Regions from separate parts of the Streptomyces sp. NPDC002701 genome, predicted to be linked through region 3. Evidence: riboswitches for the same ligand, from Rfam matches in the RefSeq annotation. Region 3 holds a riboswitch; each other region holds the start of a gene.

Region 1 (7,860 bases), on a different contig from region 3:
ACCCCGACCAGTGAGACGGCGACGATCACCGCGATCAGCAGGGCCCGGGCCAGCCCTTCGCCGAAGGTGATGCGCGTACCGGAGATCGTCGTCAGCTCACCCAGCGGGAACAGGAGCGCGCCCACGATGAGCGCCGAGGTCGCCACGACGAGCGTCGCGATGACGCAGAAGGCCAGCGTGGTCGCGTACTTGGTGATCAGCAGGCGCGTACGCCCGGCCGGCGCGACCAGCAGGTACCGCAGTGTCCCCGCGTTGGCCTCGCCCGCTATCGCGTCGCCCGCGACGACGCCGACCGCCATCGGCAGGAAGAACGGCAGCGTGGCGGCCAGCGCGGTGAACACCAGGAACAGTCCGTTGTTGGTGATCTGCGCGATGAACGCCGGCCCCTCGCCCCCGCCGCCCCCGGCGGACGACCCGTCGCTCGTCTCGATCTTGATCGCGATCCCGACCAGCACCGGAACGGCGGCGAGCACCCCGAGCAGCGCGATGGTCCGCCAGCGGCGGAGCGTGGTGCCCAGTTCGTTGCGCAGCAGGCCGAGGGTCCACAGAGGGCTGGGCACCCGCCCCACGGCACTCCCCTCCGCCGCCGGCCTTTCCGCGGCCGGCGGCCCGGCGACCTCAGCCCGCGACATCGAAGCCCTCCCCCGTCAGCGCCACGAAGGCGTCCTCCAGCGAGGCCCGCTCGACCCCGAAGCCGCGGACCCGGACGCCGGCCGTCACGAGGGCCGCGGTCACCTCGGCGAGGTCGCGTTCCGGTGGATCGGCGCTCACCCGGTCCCCGGCGATCACGACATCGCTTATGCCCTGTTCCTTGAGCACCCGGGCCGCGTCCTCCGGATCGGGGGTGGTCACGACGAGCCGGCCGCGCGCGCCCGCCGCCAGCTCCGCCACCGGGCCCTGGGTGATCAGCCGGCCCTGTGCCATCACCGCGGCGTGTGTGCAGACCTGTTCGATCTCGTCGAGCAGGTGCGAGGAGAGGAACACGGTCGTGCCGTCCGACGCCAGTTCGCGGACCAGCGAGCGGATCTCCCGCATCCCCTGCGGGTCGAGCCCGTTGGTCGGCTCGTCCAGCACGAGCAGTCTCCGGGGCTGCAGCAGCGCGGCCGCGAGCCCGAGCCGCTGCTTCATCCCGAGGGAGTACGCCTTCGCCTTCTTGCCCGCGGCGGCGGTCAGCCCGACCCGGTCGAGCGCGGTCGCCACCCGCGCACGCCGGGTGCGCGGGTCGGCGGCCGGGTCGGCGGCGTCGTACCGCAGGAGGTTGTCGCGGCCGGAGAGGAAGCCGTAGAGCGCGGGTCCCTCGATGAGCGCGCCCACGTGCGGCAGCACGGTGCGCGTGGCGCGCGGCATGGGGCGGCCCAGTACGCGTGCCGTCCCTGAGGTCGGCGTGATCAGGCCCATCAGCATTCTGATGGTGGTCGTCTTCCCGGAGCCGTTCGGCCCGAGGAAGCCGAAGACGCTGCCTGCCGGGACGGCCAGGTCGAGGCCGTCGACGGCGAGCTGTCCGCCGCGGTAGCGCTTGGTGAGCGCGCGGGTGGCGATCACGGTGTCATCCGTCGCACCGGCGGTCCCGGTGTGACCCGTGCCGCCGGTGGTTCCGGTGTCGCCCGTCTCCGCGGTCGCCCTCGCGCCCGCGGTCGTGCCGCCCGCACCCGCCCCCGCCGTGTCCCCGTCCGCGGTGGACAGTTCCGCCATCGACTCCCTCACTTCGCCGTGCTCTCGCCGTGCCCACGCCGTGTCCTCGGGGGACCCTGCCCGGTTCGTGTCCTCCGAGAGGCAGGAGGCGACGGGAACGGGCGGGCAGGGCCTACTTCGCCGCGTCGGCCGCCTTCACCAGCGCGTCCTTCGTGACCGCGCCCGCGTAGACCTTGCCGTCGTCCGTGATCAGCGCGTTGACCAGGCGGGTCGAGAAGACCGTGCCCGAGCCGAACGTGCCGCTCACCTGGTCGCCCAGCGAGTCCAGGAACCGTCCCGCGTCGCCCGCGCCGGACGCTTCGGACGGCAGGCCCTCGCCGCCGGTGTCGAACCGGGCTATGGAGCCCCAGCCCTCACCGATGACGTTCAGGCCCTCGAACTCCTTGCCGAGCTCCTCGCCGCCCTCGGGACGCGCCTTGTCGCCCTTGCCGGCCCGGCCCTCGGACGCCGGCTCGTCGCCCTCGGTGACCTTCGCGCCCTTCGGCGGGCTGAAGTCGAAGGTGGACGCGGCCGGCTTGGAGAAGTCGACCTCGGTGAAGCCCGCGTCGATGACGGCCGCGCCGCCGCTCGCCGGGGTGAGCGTGAACTTCAGCGGCAGACCGGTCTTCGCGTCCACGGCGATGGAGATCGCGCCGACCGTCGAACCGGACTGCTTCGGCTCGATCAGCAGTTTGTAGGCGTCCCGGCCGGCGACCTGCGCCGTACCGTCGACGGTCACGGACGTCGTGTCGTCGGCGGCCTTCAGTGCCTCGTCGGCCAGCTCCTTGGGCGTGGCGGGCACGTCCTCGGACCTGTCCTTCGTGTCCTTGCCCGCGGAGGCGGCGCCCTGCACGTGGTACGCCTCGTTCGACGCGCTGTCGTACGCCCACACCTCGTCGCCGTTGTGGATCACGCTGTACTCGGCGGCCTTGTCGAGGAGCGACAGCTTGTGCTTGTCCTCGCCGTCGGCCGCGACGCGCAGTGTGTGCGTACCGGACGCCAGTTCCATCAGCTTGGACGACGGGTCCGCGGACGAGCCCGAGCCGTCGCGCCCACCGCCCGTCGCACCGCCGAGGCTGCTCTCCAGGCCGCCGAGGTCCGGCAGCCCCAGGTCCGTGCTGATCTTCACCGTGCCGGACAGCTGCTGTACGTCCGAAGCGGCGATCTTCTCGATGAGCTGCTGGGCGCTGACCTTTGGCAGGTCGGGATCGCCGGAGCCCGCGAACGCCGGGACCAGCCCGATGGTCGCCGCCGCCACCCCCACCACCGCGACGGGAACGACGTACCGCGCGGCTTTGCGCCGGCCGGCGCGCATGTCGTCGGCCTCGTCCCCGGTCCTGCTGTCGTCGGATTCGTACGGTGCCATGTGTGCCCTACCTCCGTCGTCGGCGGCGGCTTACCGTCCTCGCACTCGTCCACCCCTGGCCGCCATTGTCACCCGAACTCCTGTGAAGTGGTGTGTCCCATCCGACCAAATCGGCCGCCGGAAAGCGTCAGACCTCGGAGCCAACTCCGTGTACACCTGCGGTATGACACGGGTGGACGGCGCCTCCCCCGACCCGTAGGGGTCGGGTGGGGCGGACGCCGTCCGTGTATCTCGCCGAAGCCCGGTGAAACCTGTGTCCACCGGTTCACGAAGCCGTGGTCGGCCCCGTACGGGATCTTCCCGGCGTGCCGCCGGTCCGTCGCCGTTCGGGTCAGCCCGCCCGGTGCACCACCGCGTCGCACAGCTCCACCAGGGCCGCCTTCGCGTCGCACTCCGGAAGCGGCACCAGCAGGGCGCGGGCGTCCTCCGCGTACCGCACGGTGTCGCGGCGGGCCTGGTCCAGCGCGGGGTGGACGCGCAGCCTGGCCAGCGCCTCCGCGTGCCGGGCGTCGTCGGTCAGGTCCGAGGCGAGCAGTTCGGACAGGGCGATGTCCTCGGCGAGCCCGAGCCTCTCCACCCGCTCACGCAGCCGCAGCACGGGCATCGTCGGGATGCCCTCACGCAGGTCGGTGCCCGGCGTCTTGCCCGACTCGTGCGAGTCGCTCGCGATGTCCAGTACGTCGTCGGCGAGCTGGAAGGCGACGCCGAGCCGCTCTCCGTACTGCGTCAGCACGTCGACGACCGTCTCGTCGGCGCCCGACATCATCGCGCCGAACCGTCCGGCCACGGCGATCAGCGAGCCGGTCTTGCCGCCGAGCACGTCCATGTAGTGGTCGACCGGGTCCCTGCCGTCGCGCGGTCCGGCGGTCTCCAGGATCTGGCCGGTGACCAGTCTCTCGAAGGCTTCCGCCTGGATGCGTACGGCCTCGGGGCCCAGGTCGGCCAGGATGTGCGAGGCACGGGCGAAGAGGAAGTCACCGGTGAGGACCGCGACGGAGTTCCCCCACCGGCTGTTGGCACTGGGCACCCCACGGCGCACGTCCGCCTCGTCCATCACGTCGTCGTGGTACAGCGTGGCGAGGTGGGTCAGCTCGACCACGACCGCCGAGGGCACGACACCCGGCGCGTACGGGTCACCGAACTGGGCGGCGAGCATCACGAGCAGCGGGCGGAACCGCTTGCCGCCCGCCCGTACGAGGTGCTGTGCGGCCTCCGTGATGAACGGGACGTCGCTCTTGGTGGCCTCGAGCAGTCCCTCCTCGACAGCCGCCAGTCCGGCCTGGACATCGGCTTCGAGAGCCTGGTCCCGCACGCTCAGCCCGAACGGCCCGACGACGGTCACGAGGGTCTCCTGTCTGCTGACGCTCTCAACGGCGGTCTCTGGATGTTCTGGGTGTTTCAGGTGCTGTAGGTGCTGTGGATGCCGTAGGTGTTTGTCGATGTGTCGCTGCTGGCACTCAAGTCAGCGTATCCGGTCGTCTTTCGATCACGATGAGCGCCCGCCCGTCACCCGCCCTCGCCCTGCCGGACACGCTCCACCTGGTCCCTTTTGCCCCATCGGCCAGGCCGGTCGGTATCGGATCACGGAAGGTATGTTCTTGATCTGCCGATATACCTTATATGACCGATACATCTCGAAAGAGGCACGCTTTCAGGCAAGAGCGCCGATCACTCCACGCCCCCCGCGTTCCCCCCGAGGGCGGAACCAAAGCCCCACGCGCCCATGCCGTACCCCCGGCCCTGCCGCCTGATCCGCCGTCACGGTCACGGCCAGGCACTTCGTCCGGCATTCACGCGACCCGAATTCCCCAGCATCGAGGCCCCGTTCTGGACACTCCGGATTCCGGCCGGACGAATTCCATTGCGGGCCGGACGAGTTCACGCGCGCACCGAATGATCACGAAAGACCGGGCACATTCCCGGTCCACCACGGGGGAAGAAAGGCCACCCATTCCGATCGCCCCACTTGTCCGAATTGCCAAGTTGTTTCGCTGATTCGGCATCCGAATCAGTGAATTGGGTCACGTCCGCCCGAACTGATCATTTTGTCCGGGCCACCGACTTCCGTTCGCGAAAGGCAAGTTGAACTTCGCCCTCCGCATGGATCAAGAGATGTGTCCCAGCCGAGGCTGGTCGTAGCCGTCCGAGCGCGAATTCGGGGCTTGTTCGCGACATGTGCTCTCGCATACGTTCTCGTCACTCCGGACGGATCGCCTAATCCTGCCACCGCCCGGAACACCAGCCATCCATTCACTCGCGTACGGCAGGAGCGGGGAAACCAGGTAAGTCGCCGGACCGGATATCGGCACGGCTAGGGGTGTAGTCGCGTACCGCACGCGGCCGGGCATCTCCCGCCCGAACCCGACAGCTCACCTCGTAGGCGTCGGAGAGGAATTTCGTCATGCCCACACGAGGTAAGCACCGCCGTCCCCGAACGAACACCCTCACGCGTGGCATCGTCGCCGCGGGCACGGGCGGAGTCGCGCTCGCGCTCCCCCTCGTGGGGGCGACCGGAGCCCACGCCGCACAGCCGGCCCAGGCAGCGCAGACAGCGCAGGCGGCCCAGGCCGCTCCGAACGCGGTCCCGCAGGTCTCGCTGGTCACCTACGAGGTGGTCAAGGGCGACACGCTGTCGAAAATCGCCAAGGCGCACACCGCCAGCGACTGGAAGAAGCTCTACAAGGCCAACCGCGCGGTCATCGGCAGCGACCCGGCACTCATCCGCCCCGGCACCGAGCTGACCGTGGGCACGAAGAACGCCGGCTCCTCCGCGAAGACCGCCCAGGCGGCCAAGACATCCGCCGTCACCCCGGCCGCCGCGAAGACCTACACGAACGACCTCGACGGCTGGATCAGGGAGTCGCTGGACGTCATGGCCCAGCACGGCATCCCGGGCACCTACGACGGCATCCACCGCAACATCATCCGCGAGTCGTCGGGCAACCCGCAGGCCATGAACAACTGGGACTCCAACGCGGCCGCCGGTACGCCGTCCAAGGGGCTCCTCCAGGTCATCGACCCGACCTTCGCGGCCTACCACGTGAGCGGCACGTCGCTCGACCCCTTCGACCCGGTCGCCAACATCACGGCGGCGTGCAACTACGCCGCCGACAGGTACGGCTCGATCGACAACGTCTTCGGGGCCTACTGACCGACGGCGCCCGGAGCCGCGTTCCGGCCGGCCCCTTGTCCGGCGCCCTGTCCCGCCTGTCCGGCTTGGCGGCCGCCCCCGCGACCGGCTTGCCTGCCGACGAGGGCGCCGGTCGGCCGGGCGGCCCCGTCGCGCCGACCCGCCCGGTCGCTCGGGTCGGCCTGCTCGGCCTGCTCGGCGCGGTCGGCGCGGTCGGCGCGGTCGGCGCGGTCGGCGCGGTCGGCGCGGTCGGCGCGGTCGGCCGAGAACATCCGTTCCAACACCACCGCGATGCCGTCGTCCTCGTTCGAGAGGGTGATCTCGTCGGCGACGGACTTGAGCTCGGGGTGGGCGTTGGCCATCGCTACGCCGCGCGCGGCCCAGTCGAACATGGGGATGTCGTTGGGCATGTCCCCGAAGGCGATGGTCTGCGCCGGCGTCAGGCCCAGCCGCCTGGCGGCGAGCGCGAGCCCCGTCGCCTTCGTGATGCCGCATGGCTGAAGTTCGACGGTGCCGGGACCGGACATCGTGACGGTGGCGAGGGAACCGATCACTCCGCGGGCGGCGGTCGCCAACGCGTCGTCGGAGAGCAGGGGATGCCGCAGCAGCACCTTGCTGATGGGCCGCGTCCACAGGTCGTCGCGGCGTCGCACCCGTTCCGCCGGAAGCGTCGGGTGCGGCATCTCGTAGCCCGGCTCGATGAGGGTGAGGCCGTCGACCCCGTCCTGGTCGACGGCCGCGTACACCTCGCCGACCTCCGCCTCGATCTTGCCGAGAGCCACCTCGGCCAGCTCGCGTTCGAGGGTGACCGACCACACCATCCGGTCCGCGCCGGCGTCGTACAACTGCGCGCCCTGTCCGCACACCGCGAGCCCCTGGCTGCCCAGTTCGTCCAGCAGCGGACGTACGCGCGGGGCCGGGCGCCCCGTCACCACGAGGTGCCGGGCACCTGCCCCGACCGCCATCGCCAGCGCGGCGCGTGACCGGTCCGAGAGGGTGTCGTCGCCGCGCAGCAGCGTCCCGTCCAGGTCAGTGGCGATGAGTGAATATGCATTCGGTGGGGCCATGATCAGAGAATACGGATCGAATGCCCCAGCGACTCGACGGGAACCGGACGTCGTCCGGCACCTCGGCCGTCACAGAGGTCACCGTACGCCCCCTCAGGCCCCGGCAGTTGGGGCCGATCCCATGACATATCGGCCACCCCGCCGGCCCGGTCCGCACCCCCTCGCGCCCCCCTCGGCGACCGTCCCCTCGCCTCAGCCGTGCCGTCCCGCCAGGTGCCGGGCCGGCCGCGGCGCCGGTTGCGGCCATGGGGGCGCGCCGAAGGCGACAGAGCCCTTTCCGCGCGCCACTCCGCGCACCTGTGCGCCGGACTCCACGGCGAGCGCCGCCGTCTTCCGGGCGGACCAGGACGGGCCGTACGGTGCCCGCGGTGCCCCCTGGTGTCCCACGCCCGCCCGAGGGGGCCGGGTCGGGGCCCACCCCGCCCCTCCCCTGGACGGAGGCCAAGCCGGGACCAACCACTCCGACCTGCCCTTGTCCGGACGTCACGAACTCCGGAGACACTGCCCACGAACGGCGCCTCCCCGTAACGTGTGCTGCACCCACACGGAAAGCGAGGCAGCACCCCATGCCCCCCTTCGATGTCCCCGAGGGCGATCCCTTCGGCCCGCACAATCTTCCGTACGGC
Region 2 (7,860 bases), on a different contig from region 3:
CCCTCGACGCCCACGCCGACCACCCCGGCGTACGCCTCAGCCTCGAAGTCCCCGTCTCCCGGCTGCCCAAGGCGCTCGGCCTGCTCGCCGACGCCCTCAGGGCGCCCGCGTTCGAGGACGGCGAGATCGAGCGGCTGGTGCGCAACCGGCTCGACGAGATCCCCCACGAGACCGCCAACCCGGCCCGCCGGGCCGCCAAGGAGCTGTCCCGGCAGCTCTTCCCGGCGGACTCGCGCATGTCGCGCCCGCGCCAGGGCACCGAGGAGACGGTCACCGCGATCGACTCCGCGGCCGTACGCGCCTTCTACGAGAGGCATGTACGCCCCGCCACGGCCACCGCGGTCATCGTCGGCGACCTCACCGGCGTCGACCTCGACGCCCTGCTCGCGGACACCCTCGGCGCGTGGACCGGATCGCAGGCCGAGGCGCGTCCCGTGCCGTCGGTGACCGCCGACGACACCGGCCGCGTGATCATCGTCGACCGTCCCGGAGCCGTCCAGACGCAGTTGCTCATCGGCCGCGTCGGCGCGGACCGGCACGACCGCGTGTGGCCCGCCCAGGTGCTCGGCACGTACTGCCTCGGCGGCACCCTCACCTCCCGGCTGGACCGCGTCCTGCGCGAGGAGAAGGGATACACCTACGGAGTACGGGCGTTCGGGCAGGTGCTGCGCTCCGCTCCGGACGGGACGGGCATCTCCATGCTCGCCATCAGCGGCTCCGTGGACACCCCGAACACCGGCCCGGCGCTCGACGACCTGTGGAAGGTGCTGCGCACGCTCGCCGCCGAGGGCCTGACGGACGCGGAGCGCGACATCGCCGTGCAGAATCTGGTGGGTGTGGCGCCCCTGAAGTACGAGACCGCGGCCGCCGTCGCGGGCACGCTCGCGGACCAGGTCGAGCAGCACCTGCCGGACGACTTCCAGGCCACGCTGTACCAGCAGCTCGCCGCGACCGGCACCGTGGAGGCCACCGCGGCAGCCGTGAACGCCTTCCCGGTGGACCGCCTGGTGACCGTGCTCGTCGGTGACGCCGCGCAGATCGAGGAGCCGGTCAGGGCCCTCGGCATCGGTGAAGTCAGCGTCGTGACGGCCGAGTAGCGACTGGCCGGTGACCGACAGCGGGTGGGCCCGGGCGACCGACGAGGTGCCCGGGCCTGCCGTTGTCCGCCTTCGTCCATGGTTGCCTGATCTATCCGTATTGGTAGGGAGGTTGCCTGTCTGCTCTGTGGCATGCGCTACAAAAGTGGTGATCCGTTTGTCGTTTGAAAGAGGCGCCGCTTAGCGTCGGTCCGGCTGTTCGTCAGGCAGTGCGCCGCGCCCGCGGCACCGGACAGTCATCGCCGAGTCCCCGTACGGCGCGAGCCAGGGGAGCCGGGGACCCACCGTCCCTGGGGTGAATCGGACGCCCTTCCCGAAGGGGGTCCGTAGGAGACCTTCCTGCTCCGAACCCGTCAGCTAACCCGGTAGGCGAGAAGGAAGGAAAGGACCAGCCACTTCATGGCGTTCACCCGCGCCACGGGGAAGCACCGTCTTCCCAGCCGCATGACACGTACGACCCGTAGGACCGTCGGCGTCGCCGCCCTCGCCACCACCGGCGTCGTGGGCACCCTCGCCGCCCCGGCGTTCGCGGGGGAGAGCTCGGTCGCGCAGACCGGGCACACCGGCCTCACCCAGGCCGTCACCCTCGGCGACTCGGTCGCCCAGGAGATAGACGCACAGGCCACCGCCCAGCGGCAGGCCGCCGAGCAGGACGCCGCCCGCGAGAAGGCCGAGGCCGCCGCGAAGAAGCGCGCCGAGGAGGCCGCGGCGAAGGCCGAGGCCAGGGCCGAGAAGGAGCGCGCGGCGGAGGCCCGCGCCGCCCGTGCGGCCGAGCGCAAGCGCCTCAACGCGTACACCGCGCCGATCGCCGGTTCGTACGTCTCCACCTCCTACAAGGCCGGCGGCGCCGTCTGGTCCTCCGGCAGCCACACCGGCATCGACTTCCACGCCGCCAGTGGCACCGCGGTGCTCGCGGTGGGCTCCGGCACCGTCGTGGAGGCCGGCTGGGGCGGCTCCTACGGCAACCAGGTCGTCCTCAGGATGGCCGACGGCACGTACACCCAGTACGGGCACCTCTCGTCCATCGGTGTCTCGGTGGGCCAGACGGTCACTGCGGGGCAGCAGATAGCCCTCTCCGGGGCGACCGGCAACGTCACGGGGGCGCATCTGCACTTCGAGGCGCGCGCGACCGCGGAGTACGGATCCGACCTGGACCCGATCGCGTACCTCCGCTCGCACGGAGTGAACGTCTGACCCACGGCTCTCGGCGGAAGGCCCCGGCTCACCGAGCCGGGGCCTTCCGCCGGTCGATGCCCCTCGATGCGGGGTGAAGTGGCGTGTGTCCAAAAAATAGCCATGGATTCCGAACCGCCTTCGGAATTTCCCGTTCTCTGCAATAGAGTCGCTGAACAGGCGTCGATCGACCGCGTTTCGCGGGGATTAAGGCGGAGGTCCGGTCATGCGTATTCCCGCGCGCTCGGTATGCACGGCGATCCGGGACGACATCGTCGCGGGTGTCTACGAGCGCGGCAGCCGGCTGACCGAAGAACTGCTCGCACGCCGTTACGGCGTCTCGCGGGTCCCCGTGCGCGAGGCGCTGCGCACCCTGGAGGCGGAGGGCTTCGTGGTGACCCGCCGGCACGCGGGCGCGTGCGTCGCGGAGCCCACGGACCAGGAGGCCGCCGACCTTCTGGAGATGCGCGTGCTGCTGGAGCCGCTGGGCGCCGCCCGCGCCGCCCAGCGCCGCACCGAGGCCCATCTCAAGGTGCTGCGCGGCCTGGTCAGGCTGGGGCAGGAGCGGGCCAGGCGGGGCAACAGCGAGGATCTGCGCTCGCTCGGCGGCTGGTTCCACGAGACGCTCGCGCAGGCATCCGGCAGCCCGGCGCTGACCTCGACGCTCAACCAGCTGCGGCACAAGATCGCCTGGATGTACTCGGTCGAGGCGCCCGCGCACCCCGCCGAGTCGTGGACCGAGCACGGGGCCATCGTGGACGCCGTCGCCCGCGGCGACAGCGACCGGGCCCGGTCGGTCACGGCGCTGCACGCCGAGCGGGCGACGACCGCGCACCGGCTGCGCTTTCCCGGCGGGCACCGCGCCGAGCGTGTGAGGACTTCGCAACATCCCGTAAACACGGCGGGCCCGCGGTATTAACAGGAACACCGTATACAAAGAAGGTATTCGGCGGGCGACTATGTGCGCTGCCATTTTTTCGTGTGCCGCGTGCCGACCGTGCCGGTAATTGCGGAGCGCGCATTGTCCGTAAGCGCGGAAATAGCCGACCCGCTCCGGCGCGTAAAGAAAAAACGGCGGAACCGCGTCGCCCCGGGGTGTGGGTGACGCGGCTCCGCCGTACGTGATCGCGCGGTCAGACCGTCTCGGGGAGTTCGTCGAGACCTTCGGCGACCAGCTTGGCCAGACGGTCGAGCGCGGCGTCCGCGCCCTCGGCGTCGGAGGCCAGGACGATCTCCTCGCCGCCCTGGGCGCCCAGGCCGAGGACCGCGAGCATGGAAGCGGCGTTGACGGGGTTGCCGTCGGCCTTGGCGATCGTCACGGGGACGCCGGAGGCCGTGGCCGCCCGGACGAAGATGGAGGCGGGGCGGGCGTGAAGGCCCTCGGTCCAGCCGACGTTGACGCGGCGCTCAGCCATGTGATGCTGCCCTTCAGGTGTCTCAAGGTTGTCTAGACCAGTGTTCCATACGTGCGGCGCCCCGAGCGGGCGCGGACCCCAAGACTGCCCCGCGCCCCGGCCGCACGCGAACCCGCCGCCGCCGGCACCCCGCCGGCCGTGCCCCTGCCGTGCCGGGCGGAGCCCCCGTCGTTGTCGGAGGCGAGTCGTACTCTGGGCCCCATGCAGACCCCGACGGACCGGCACGAGTACCCCGCTCACTGGGAGGCCGACGTCGTCCTGCGCGACGGCGGCACCGCGCGCGTCCGGCCCATCGCGGCCGACGACGCCGACCGCCTCGTCAGCTTCTACGAGCAGGTGTCGGACGAGTCGAAGTACTACCGCTTCTTCGCGCCCTACCCCCGTCTGTCCGCCAAGGACGTCCACCGCTTCACCCACCACGACTACGTGGACCGGGTGGGCCTCGCGGCCACCGTCGGCGGCGAGTTCATCGCGACCGTCCGCTACGACCGCATCGACGCGGACGGTCTGCCCGCCTCCGGACCCGCGGACGAGGCGGAGGTCGCCTTCCTCGTCCAGGACGCCCACCAGGGCCGTGGGGTGGCGTCCGCGCTGCTCGAGCACATCGCGGCCGTCGCGCGTGAGCGCGGCATCCGCCGCTTCGCCGCCGAGGTGCTGCCCGCCAACAACAAGATGATCAAGGTGTTCACGGACGCCGGGTACCAGCAGAAGCGCAGCTTCGAGGACGGCGTCGTCCGCCTGGAGTTCGACCTGGAGCCCACCGACCGCTCGCTCGCCGTGCAGCGCGCGCGGGAGCAGCGGGCGGAGGCGCGCTCGGTGGCCCGGCTCCTGGCGCCCGGCAGCGTCGCGGTCGTCGGAGCGGGCCGCACCCCCGGGGGAGTGGGGCGCGGCATACTGGAGAACCTTCGCGACGCGGGGTTCACCGGACGCCTGTACGCGGTGAACGGAGCAGTCCAGGAGAAGGAGATCGCCGGCGTCCCGGCCCACCGCTCCGTGCGGGACATCGCCGAGCCCGTCGACCTCGCCGTGCTCGCCGTCCCGGCCGAACGGATCCCCGAAGCGGTCGCGGAGTGCGGTGAGCACGGGGTGCAGGGGCTCGTCGTGGTCGCCGCGGGATACGCCGAGAGCGGCCCCGAGGGCCGGGAGCGCCAGCGCCAACTCGTGCGCCAGGCGCGTACGTACGGAATGCGCATCATCGGGCCGAACGCCTTCGGAGTCATCAACACCTCACCGCGGACGCGGCTCAACGCCTCCCTGGCGCCCGAGATGCCGCGCACCGGGCGCATCGGCCTGTTCGCGCAGTCCGGGGCCATCGGGATCGCGCTGCTGTCCCGGCTGCACCGCCGCGGCGGCGGGGTCACGGGGGTGACGGGCGTGTCGACCTTCGTCTCCTCGGGCAACCGCGCGGACGTGTCCGGCAACGACGTCCTGCAGTACTGGTACGACGACCCGGACACCGACGTCGCGCTCATGTACCTCGAATCCATCGGCAACCCGCGGAAGTTCACCCGCCTCGCGCGGCGCACGGCCGCGGCCAAACCACTGGTCGTCGTCCAGGGCGCCCGGCACGGCGGAGCGGCGCCCCAGGGGCACGCCGTACGGGCCACGCGGCTGCCCCACGCCACGGTGTCCGCCCTGCTGCGGCAGGCCGGGGTCATCCGGGTGGACACGATCACGGAACTGGTCGACGCGGGGCTGCTGCTGGCGCGCCAGCCCCTGCCCGCCGGCCCGCGGGTCGCCATTCTCGGCAACTCCGAATCGCTCGGCCTGCTGACGTACGACGCGTGTCTCGCCCAGGGGCTGCGGCCGCTGCCGCCCCACGACCTGACGACGGACGCCAGAGCCGAGGACTTCCGCGCCGCGCTGACACGGGCACTGGCCGACGACGCCTGTGACGCCGTCGTGGTCACCGCGATCCCGGCGGTCAGCGAGCGGTCCGCGGCGGACGCCGCTCTGGCGGAGGCCCTGCGGTCGGCCTCCGCGGCGGCTCCCGCCAAGCCGGTTCTCGTGGTCCACGTGGAGCTGGGCGGGCTCGCGGAGGCCCTGTCCGCGGCCGCCGGCACGGCACCGCAGGCCGCTCCCGTCCTCCCGGCGGGCGCGGACGCCGACAACCCGGCCCACCCCGCCGCCGGCCGACCCACTGCGGCGCAGAACACCGCGGCGCAGAACACCGTGGCGCAGAACACCGCGGCGCAGAACACCGCGGCGGACAGCACGAGGGCGGGCAGCACCCGGACGGACGGCTTCGGGACCGCCAGCACCGAGACCGACAGCGCGAGGGACGTCACCGAAGTGAGCGGCCCCCGGACGGCGGCCGGGGCGGAAGCCCCGGAGACGGCGGCGGCGGACCCCGGTGCGCATTCCCGGCTCATCCCCGCCTACCCCGCCGCCGAGCGGGCCGTCCGCGCGCTCGCCGAAGCCGTGCGCTACGGCCAGTGGCGCCGCGAGGACGCCGATCCGGGAAGGGTGCCCGAGTACGAGGACATCGACGAGAAGGGCGCGGCCGAACAGATCGGCGACCTTCTCGCGGACGGGGACGGCGGACGCACGCTCGGCCCCGACGACACCTGCGCCCTGCTCGGCCGGTACGGCATCGACGTCCGTCGCGCGCTGCCCGCCCCCACACCCGACGAGGCCGTGGCGGCGGCGAGGCGCCTCGGCCATCCCGTGGCCCTGAAGACCACCGCCCCGCACCTGCGGCACCGCGCCGACCTCGGCGGCGTCCGGCTGGACCTGGCGGACGAGGAGCAACTGCGGCGGGCGTACGCCGAACTGACCAGCCTCTTCGGCGAACCGGAGGAACTGCGCCCGGTGGTCCAGGCGATGGCGCCTCGCGGTGTCGACACGGTCGTCCGGGCGGTCATCGACCCGGCGGCCGGAGCGGTGCTCTCCTTCGGGCTCGCGGGGGCGCCGTCCGAGCTGCTCGGGGACACCGCGCACCGGCTGATTCCGGTCACCGACCGCGACGCGGCCTCCCTGGTCCGGTCCATCCGGACCGCGCCGCTCCTCTTCGGCTGGCGCGGCTCGGCCCCGGCAGACGTGGCGGCGCTGGAGGAGCTGATGTTGCGCCTGTCCCGCCTTGTCGACGACCACCCGGAGGTCGTTTCCGTGTCACTGGAGCCCGTCGTCGTGGCCCCGCGGGGGCTGAGCGTGCTCGGCGCCTCCGTGCGCCTCGCGCCGCCGCCCGCCCGCGACGACCTCGGTCCACGCACGCTTCCTGTGTACTGACCGGTGCCTCGCAGTCAGTGCGCCCCCGTAGGATGGACATCATGGCCAAGACCAGTACGACGACCCAGGGGCTGCGAGCGGCGATCGAGCGCAGCGGCTACTACCCGGCCCTCGTGGCCGAGGCGGTGGAGGCCGCCGTGGGCGGCGAGCCCATCCGGTCGTATCTGGTGCACCAGGAGACGACGTTCGACGCCAACGAGGTGCGCCGGCACGTGACGGTGCTCGTCCTCACGGGCAACCGCTTCATCGTGAGCCACACGGACGAGCAGGCGGCGGACACCACGTCGCCGACGCCGTACGCGACCACCTCCACCGAGTCCGTGAAGCTCGGCCGGATCTCGTCGGTCGTGCTCAGCCGGGTCGTGGCGAACCCCGAGAAGTACGTCGTGGGGACGCTGCCGCGCGAGGTCGTCCTGACCATCGGCTGGGGCGCGGTCGCCCGCATCGACCTGGAGCCGGCGGCCTGCGGCGACGCCAACTGCGAGGCGGACCACGGCTACACCGGCAGCTCCACGGCGGACGACCTCAGCCTGCGCGTCAGCGAGGCCGGCGACGGCCCGGACGCCGTGCGCCAGACGCTCGTCTTCGCGCAGTCGCTCTCCGAGGCGACCGCGGACGTCACCCGCTGATGTCCCAGCACGTCTGGGACCACCCGGAACCACTCACCGTCGACTCCGCGCCCGTGCCCGAGTACGGATCCGGTTCGCTCGCCGACCTGCTGCCCACGCTGGCCGCGGGCATGGACGTACCGGACATGACCGCCTCGCTGGCGGAACTGGACCCGGCCGACCGGAACTGCGTCTTCCTGATCGACGGCCTCGGCTGGGAGCAGCTCAGGGCGCACCCGGACGAGGCCCCGTTCATGACCTCCCTGCTGGGCAGCTCGCGCGGTGGCACCGGCCGGCCGATCACGGCGGGCTATCCCGCGACCACCGCCACGTCGCTGG
Region 3 (7,860 bases):
GACCGTCCCCGCTCCCGTGCGCCCGATGAACGCACTGACCGCGATGCCCAGGCCCAGCACGACCAGCGCACAGGCCAGACCGGTCTGGAGACTGGTGCCGAGGGTCTGGTCCTCCCACGTCAGGCTCGTCCCGAGCACGCCCGCGACGACGGCGAGCACGAACACCCGGCCGCCGATTCCGCGAGGACCGCGCGGCCTGACGTCCCGCGGCCGTATGCCCCGGCCGGCGCCGCCGTGCGCGATGGTGATCGCCGCCGCGATGTCACGGTCCCGTGTGCTCCCGGGACCCCACAGATAGCCAGTGCCGCCCACGTACGTCCCGTCCTTGACGATCGGCTCGCGCCACCAGGAGGGGAAGGACGAGGGCACGGGCGGCGCCTGGGCCTCCGGCGGCGCGTCGGCGACGGCCTGCGCGGCGATCGGACCCGCCCTGCCCGCCCGCGGCCGGGAACTGGGGAAGGGCTCGGGGTCCTCGGCGCCGCGCTGCCGCGACCAGTAGCCGGCGCCCGCGAGGAGCAGCGCCAGCGTCGCCGCGAAGGTCAGCACCCCTCCGTTGTTCAGCATGGAGAGGAACACACCGCAGCCGACCAGGGCGAACAGCACACCCGTGAGGGCCTGGCCGTCGACACGGCCGGTGAGGAGCTTGCGCACCTCGTTCTCCTCGTCGTCGTCGTACGGGACGAAGAGCCAGGCGAAGCCGTAGAAGATGAGGCCGAGGCCGCCGGTCGCCGAGAGCACCGCGAGCACGATCCGGAAGATCACCGGGTCCATGTCGCACTGCCGTCCGAGCCCCGCGCACACCCCGCTCAGCATCTTGTGCCGCCGGTCGCGCCGGAACCTGCGCGGGATCTCGGGCACCGCCGGGTCCTCGGGCCCCCCTCTCGCCCCCGGCGCGCGCGGCTGCTCGCCCGCCGACGCCGGGGCGTCCGCCGCGGGCACGGAGTCCTGCGGTCCGGCGCCCGGTCCGGGCGCCGGACCCGCCGCCGCGTGCTGCTGATCGCTCATACGTCCATGGTGACGGCCACGACGGCCCGGCGGGAGTCGGTACGACCCTGGCCGAACCCTGAATTCGACCCCGGGGACGACCCCTACGCCAGGCGGCACCGGCCGGGGACGGCCCGCCCTGCGCCGGCTGGACACGGCCCCGCCCGCGGCCCCCTCCACCGTGCCCCGCACGGATGTGAAGATCAGGGGAGTCTCGGGGGTCGACCCTGATGCCCGGTGCCGCCCGGCATGTGAACATCGATGGCATGCCGGACGCCGCACCCCTGACCGTCGAGGACCCGCGGCCCCCGCGCAAGCTCTACCGCAGCAGCGACGGACGCTGGCTCGGGGGCGTGGCGCGAGGGCTCGCAGGGCACCTCGGCCTGCCCGTGACCTGGGTGCGGCTCGTCTTCGTGGGCCTGTTCATGGCGGACGGCCTCGGGGCGCTGCTGTACGCGTCGTTCTGGTTCTTCGTCCCTCTCGGCGTCGGCGGCGTGGACGCCGGGCGGCCCCCCGCCCTCGCGACCGAGACCGCCCCCGACGGCCGCCGCAGACTGGTGGCCCGCAAGCCCGACAAGGGGCAGATCGTCGCCCTGCTCGCGATGGTCGTCGTGGCCCTGGTCTTCGTGGGGAACGTCGACCTGAGCGGTGGCGCCAAGGCATACCTGTGGCCCACCGTCCTCGTCGGCGCGGGCGTGGCCCTGGTCTGGCGCCAGGCGGACAACGCGCGCCGGGCCCGCTGGATGGAGGTCGGCCGCCGCAAGCGCACGATCACCCTGCTCCGCTCCGCGGCCGGCGTCCTGCTCGTCGCCGCCGGCGTCTCCGGGATATTCGTGCTGCAGGGCTCGGCCGCCCACCTCGGCTCGGTCCTGCAGGCCGCGCTCGCCGTCCTCGTCGGGATAGCGCTGCTGGCCGGTCCGTATCTCGTGCGGATGACCCAGGACCTCTCCGAGGAGCGCCTCATGCGCATCCGCGCCCAGGAGCGGGCCGAGGTCGCCGCGCACGTCCACGACTCGGTGCTGCACACCCTGACCCTGATACAGCGCAACGCGGAGAACGCGAGCGAGGTACGACGCCTGGCCCGCGCCCAGGAGCGCGACCTGCGCAACTGGCTCTACAAACCGGAGGGCACCGGCAAGGACGAGGCGGAGGAGCCCGACACCCTCGCCGAGGCCGTCAGGCGCAGCGCGGCGGAGGTGGAGGACAAGCACGGCGTCCCCATCGAGGTCGTGGTCGTCGGCGACTGCCCCCTCGACGACCGGACCGGCGCCCAGATGCAGGCCGCGAGGGAAGCCATGGTGAACGCGGCCAAGTACGGTGGCGAGGGCGGCGCGGTGCAGGTCTTCGCCGAGGTCGAGGGAAGGACCGTCTTCGTGTCGGTCCGGGACCGCGGTCCCGGATTCGACCTGGACTCGATACCCGCCGACCGCATGGGCGTCAGAGAATCGATCATCGGCCGCATGGAGCGCAACGGCGGTACGGCACGGCTGCGCGCCGTGCCGGACGGCGGCACGGAGGTCGAGCTGGAGATGGAGAGGGCGGAGACATGAGCGACGCGAACGAACCGACCGGAGCGGCGGCAGCGGCTGGGGCGTCCGGAGCGGGCGCGGCCGGCGACCCGGCGGGTTCCGCGCCCGGGCGGCGGGTGCGCGTGGTGCTCGTCGACGACCACCGCATGTTCCGTACCGGAGTCCAGGCGGAGATCGGGCAGACCGAGCGGACCGGCGTCGAGGTGGTCGGCGAGGCCGCGGACGTCGACCAGGCGGTCACGGTCATCACCGCGGCCCGCCCCGAAGTCGTCCTGCTGGACGTGCACCTGCCGGGCGGCGGCGGGGTCGAAGTGCTGCGCCGCTGCGCGCCGTTGATGGCCGACGCCGAGCAGCCGGTCCGGTTCCTCGCGCTCTCCGTGTCGGACGCCGCGGAGGACGTCATCGGTGTGATCCGGGGCGGAGCCCGCGGCTACGTGACGAAGACGATCACCGGCGCGGACCTCGTCGACTCCGTCTTCCGCGTCCAGGACGGCGACGCCGTCTTCTCGCCCCGCCTGGCCGGCTTCGTCCTCGACGCCTTCGCCTCCACGGACGCCCCGCCGGTCGACGAGGACCTGGACCGCCTCACCCAGCGCGAGCGCGAGGTCCTGCGCCTCATCGCCCGCGGGTACGCGTACAAGGAGATCGCCAAGCAGCTCTTCATCTCCGTCAAGACGGTCGAGTCCCACGTCTCGGCGGTCCTGCGCAAACTGCAACTGTCGAACCGCCACGAGCTGACCCGCTGGGCGACGGCACGACGGCTGGTGTGACGGCGCCGGACGGACACCCCCGCTCACGCCACTCCCGCTCACGCCACCCGCGTCGCCCCCGCGAACGGCATCTCGTCGAGCGGCGCCACCCGCACCGGCGCCGAGGGGTTGGGCGCGTGCACCATCTGCCCGTTGCCCACGTACAGCCCCACGTGACTGATGCCCGAGTAGAAGAACACCAGGTCACCGGGGCGTAGTTCGGAGCGGGCGACGCGCCGGCCCGCGGCGATCTGCGCGTACGTCGTCCGGGGCAGGGTGATGCCCGCGGCGCGGTACGCGGCCTGCGTCAGCCCCGAGCAGTCGAAGGCGTCGGGACCGGTGGCACCCCACACGTACGGGCTGCCGATCTTCCCGTAGGCGTACGAGACCGCCGCCGCCGCACGGGAGTCGGGGACGGTCGCGGCGGGGCCCGCACCGAGTGCGCGCGGGGCCGGGCCGGAACGCGAGGCGCGTGCGGTGTCCGGGGCGTCCGCGCCGATGCGGGTCCGGTCCTCGTCCGACAGCCGGGCCAGCAGGCGGCGCGCCTCGGCCAGTTTGCCGGTGACCGTCTTCCTGTGCCGCTCCAGGTCCGCCTGCCGTGCCGTGAGCGAGGTGAGTTCGACGCGCGCGGCACCGCGCAGCCGCTCGATCTCGCCGAGCTGGGCGCGTACGCGCGACACCGCCGAAGCCTGCCTGCTGCCGGCCCGCTCGGCGAACGCGGCCCCGTCCAGGTACTGGTCGGGGTCCGAGGAGAGCATCAGCCCGAGCGAGGGGTCCATGCCTCCGCTCCGGTACTGGGCGGTCGCCAGCGAACCGAGCGCGTCCCGTTCGGAGGTGAGCCGGTCCGTCCTGCGCGCGGCCTCGTCCTGGAGGGTGCCGAGCCGGCCCGCCGCCTTCGTGGACTCCTCCTTGGCCCCGTTGTACTTCTCGGTGGCGACCTCCGCCTCCCGGTACAGCTTGTCGACCTTGGCCTTCACCTGCGCCGGCGTCAGTTCGGGCGCCGCGACCCCCGTCCCGCTGAGGCCGGTCGCGCCCGCCGCGCCCGCGAGGGCGACGGTGAGGGCGGTGCGGACCGTACCGCCGCCGAGTGGACGCTGTCTGGGCCTGCGGTGCGCTCCCACGTATCGTTCCACGTTCCTTCCGTACGGCCGGGTGCACGTCCGGCGACGGCCCGCACAGGGGGAGCGGGTCGCCGCCGGACCTTTCTGGCGGTGGTGCCGACTGCCGCCCCTGACCCGGGCGGTTGTGGTGGGGAGCCGGTCACCTGGGGAAGGACGCTAAACCTGGATGCGCGTGGCTGGTAACGGCATGTATGGAGATGGTGATTTTCGGTCACCGAGCGACCGGGTGTGACCGTGATCCGGGCCCGGCTCCGCCGACTTGGCGTGGTCCGGTGACCGATGCGCGCGTTGTGGGGGAGCGGCGGGCGGGGTACTGCTACGGGTTCCGTGAGCACGAGGTGCGGAGGGCGCGGAGAGAGAGTGGGCCGTGGCGGGTGCCCGTGCCCGGGGCGGCGCGAGGCGGCGTACCGGGGTCCGGTTAGGGTCCGGGCTCATGGACGTACTGATTCATGTCTTCGTCGCCCTGCACATCATCGGGATCGCCGCCCTGCTGGGCGGTTTCCTCACCCAGCTGAAGGCCATGGGGGACGGCACCGCCCGCTTCACCCCCGTCATGCTGCACGGCGCGCTGACCATGCTGGTCACCGGCGTGGTCCTCGTCGGCCTCAACCAGGCCGACGACCAGAGCGTCGACAACGTCAAGATCGGCGTGAAGCTGGCCCTGCTGGTCGTGATCCTCGGCCTCGTCTATGTGAAGCGCGACGAGGAGAGGGCCGAGAAGGGCCTGTTCGCCCTCGTGGGCGGCCTCACCACGGTGAACGTCTTCATCGCCCTGCTCTGGACCTGAGCAGGGCGATGAGCTCCGGAATCCGGTGAGCTACGCCGGCCGCTCCACGCCGTGGACCGGCATGGAGAAGATCGACTCCTCGCGGACGTACGCGCCCGGCCTGGGGGCGTGGACCATCATGCCGTCGCCGGCGTAGATGCCGACGTGACTGATGTCGTCGTAGAAGAAGACGAGGTCACCGGGCTGGGCGCTCTCCACGGAGACCGTCGTGCCGGTCTCGACCTGGTCCCACGTCGTGCGCGGCAGGGTCACACCGGCGGCCTTCCAGGCGGCCTGGGTGAGCCCGGAGCAGTCGTACGAACCGGGACCGCTCGCGCCCCAGACGTACGGCTTGCCGATCTGCGCGCGGGCGAAGGCGAGCGCCTTGGCCGCCTTGGTGGCGGTCGCGACGGAGCCGGGGACGCTCCCCGTACCGGTGCCCGGGCCGGTGGCGGCACCCGTGCCCCGCGGGGCCTGAGCCGCCGCCTCCTGGCGCCGGCGCTCCGCGTCGGCCGCCTGCTGCCGCGCCAGCTCGTCCGCCTTGCGGCGGGCCTCCTGCTGCCTCTCCCGTTCGATCGCCGCGAGCCGGGCCCTGTCCTGCGAGGTCAGCCGGGAAAGGAGTGCGCGCGCCTCGGCGAGCTTGCGCTGGACGTCCGCCTTGGACGTCTTCAGCGTGCTCTGCGTCGCGGTCAGCGTCTCCAGGCCCTCCGACGCCTCCTGCCGCTTCTGCGTCGTGACGGCCCGCTGCGTCGCGTAGTCGTCGACGGCCTGCTTCTGCCGGGCGGTCAGCCGGTTCATCAGCTGGGTCTGGTCGAAGTAGTCCTGCGGCTCGTCCGCGAGGAGGAGGGAAGCCGTGTCGGGGGCCGAGGCTCCCGTGCGGTACTGAGCCGCGGCGAAGGTCCCGAGCGCCTCGCGCGCGCTGTTCAGTTTCTCCGTGCGCTTCGCCACGTCGTCCAGGAGGCCGCCCACGCGCTTGCGCTGCTTGGTGGTCCTCTCCTTGGCCGCGTTGTACTTCTCGGTGGCCGTACCCGCCTGCTGGTAGAGGTCGTCGACCTTCTTCCGGACTTCCTCCATGCTCGGGTTGGGCTCCGCGGCGGGCGCGGCGTCCGCCGTCTGGGAGAGTAGGGCCACCGAGGTCAGGGCCGCGGTGGCGAGAGCCGGCGTCCGCATGCCCATGGAACCGGCGGACCGCGACTTGCGGTGTGGCGCCACGAGGGCGTCTCCTTCCGTCATCCGCCTACCGAGTTAGCTGTCGGGTTCGGGCGAATGCTTCGGAAGGTTTGCCCTACGGCCCTGATTCCCGTGCGGGAGCCGGGCCGATTCACCCCAATGTCGGTTGGGTCCCCGGTTCCGGTGGCCACGAGGGCGTACCGGATTCGGCGGAGGCCGCTCGGCCCGGCGTTGTTCGCCGGTGCGGGTCGAGCGACCTACGCGAAAGTTAGCCAATTCGTGTGGCACCTGTGAAGTTTGATGTGCGATATGCCCGATACATTTTCGTGACCTGAGCTGTGAACGTCGTTCGGTGTCGATATTTGGGTGCGTTCTGGGTGGATGTGCCCGAAGTGGCGCGAGGGGCGTGCGGAAGGGATTTCCGCGAGCAATCCGTGGGTCCGCGGGTGCGTGCGTGCTGGTCGCGCGGTTCTCGGGCTTCCCACGGGGCGTCGACGGGCCGTGATTTTCGGTGAGGTTCCGGCGGTGGCGGCGGGGTGTCAGTGGGGACGCCTAGACTCGTAGAGCGATGAGCAGCCTCTTTGATGACAGCTTCCTGGCGGACCTCGGACCCTCGCAGGCCCACGAGACGGAGTCCCCGCCGCCGCCCGAGGACGAGGCGCCGGACCCCGTTCCGGACGACCTGTTCGGCGGGCGGTTCGACGTGCCCCCCAGCAGGGACGGCCACTACCGCGACGGCGCCCCACGGCCGCTCGTCGATCCGGCCGCGCTCCTGGACGGGCTGAACGAGAACCAGCGCGCGGCGGTCGTCCACCACGGCTCACCCCTGCTCATCGTGGCAGGCGCCGGCTCCGGCAAGACCCGGGTGCTCACCCACCGCATCGCCCACCTGCTGGGCGAGCGCAAGGTGCACCCCGGCCAGATCCTCGCGATCACCTTCACGAACAAGGCCGCGGGCGAGATGAAGGAGCGCGTCGAGCAGCTCGTCGGCCCGCGGGCGAACGCGATGTGGGTGATGACCTTCCACAGCGCCTGCGTACGGATCCTGCGCCGCGAGAGCAAGAAGCTCGGCTTCACGTCGTCCTTCTCGATCTACGACGCCGCCGACAGCAAGCGCCTGATGGCCCTGGTCTGCCGTGACCTGGACCTCGACCCCAAGCGCTTCCCGCCGAAGTCCTTCAGCGCCAAGATCTCGAACCTGAAGAACGAGCTGGTCGACGAGGAGGACTTCGCGGCCCAGGCCGCCGACGGCTTCGAGAAGACCGTCGCCCAGGCATACGCGATGTACCAGTCGCGGCTGCGCGAGGCGAACGCGCTGGACTTCGACGACCTGATCATGACGACGGTCAACCTCCTGCGCGCCTTCCCGGACGTCGCCGAGCACTACCGCCGCCGCTTCCGGCACGTCCTCGTCGACGAGTACCAGGACACGAACCACGCGCAGTACTCCCTCGTCCGGGAACTCGTCGGCACCGCCACCGACCCCGTCGCGCACCCCGAGGACGTCCCGCCGACGGAGGGCGACCTCCCGTCCGCCGAGC

The links. A riboswitch is a leader RNA that binds a small molecule or an ion and turns the genes downstream of it on or off. The one in region 3 is predicted to bind cyclic di-AMP.
Region 1: another riboswitch for cyclic di-AMP. It lies ahead of ACFYXC_RS33535 (LysM peptidoglycan-binding domain-containing protein); the one in region 3 lies ahead of ACFYXC_RS11105 (NlpC/P60 family protein).
Region 2: another riboswitch for cyclic di-AMP. It lies ahead of ACFYXC_RS28700 (M23 family metallopeptidase); the one in region 3 lies ahead of ACFYXC_RS11105 (NlpC/P60 family protein).

Annotation. Positions count from the first base shown of each region.
Region 1 covers NZ_JBIAQL010000019.1:116,758-124,617, reverse strand. Annotated here, with positions in the region: gene ACFYXC_RS33555 (ABC transporter permease) at 1-632, opposite strand, end outside; gene ACFYXC_RS33550 (ABC transporter ATP-binding protein) at 619-1,692, opposite strand; gene ACFYXC_RS33545 (outer membrane lipoprotein carrier protein LolA) at 1,805-3,037, opposite strand; gene ACFYXC_RS33540 (polyprenyl synthetase family protein) at 3,369-4,379, opposite strand; cyclic di-AMP (ydaO/yuaA leader) riboswitch at 5,268-5,433, shown strand; gene ACFYXC_RS33535 (LysM peptidoglycan-binding domain-containing protein) at 5,439-6,188, shown strand; partial or broken gene ACFYXC_RS33530 (HAD family hydrolase) at 6,434-7,234, opposite strand; gene fahA (fumarylacetoacetase) at 7,801-7,860, shown strand, end outside.
Region 2 covers NZ_JBIAQL010000013.1:115,121-122,980, forward strand. Annotated here, with positions in the region: gene ACFYXC_RS28695 (M16 family metallopeptidase) at 1-1,097, shown strand, start outside; cyclic di-AMP (ydaO/yuaA leader) riboswitch at 1,328-1,484, shown strand; gene ACFYXC_RS28700 (M23 family metallopeptidase) at 1,497-2,291, shown strand; gene ACFYXC_RS28705 (GntR family transcriptional regulator) at 2,497-3,189, shown strand; gene ACFYXC_RS28710 (HPr family phosphocarrier protein) at 3,404-3,685, opposite strand; gene ACFYXC_RS28715 (GNAT family N-acetyltransferase) at 3,887-6,913, shown strand; gene ACFYXC_RS28720 (DUF5998 family protein) at 6,955-7,542, shown strand; gene ACFYXC_RS28725 (alkaline phosphatase family protein) at 7,542-7,860, shown strand, end outside.
Region 3 covers NZ_JBIAQL010000003.1:598,433-606,292, reverse strand. Annotated here, with positions in the region: gene ACFYXC_RS11130 (PspC domain-containing protein) at 1-1,005, opposite strand, end outside; gene ACFYXC_RS11125 (PspC domain-containing protein) at 1,251-2,534, shown strand; gene ACFYXC_RS11120 (LuxR C-terminal-related transcriptional regulator) at 2,531-3,283, shown strand; gene ACFYXC_RS11115 (NlpC/P60 family protein) at 3,322-4,383, opposite strand; gene ACFYXC_RS11110 (hypothetical protein) at 4,817-5,170, shown strand; gene ACFYXC_RS11105 (NlpC/P60 family protein) at 5,201-6,361, opposite strand; cyclic di-AMP (ydaO/yuaA leader) riboswitch at 6,368-6,541, opposite strand; gene pcrA (DNA helicase PcrA) at 6,888-7,860, shown strand, end outside.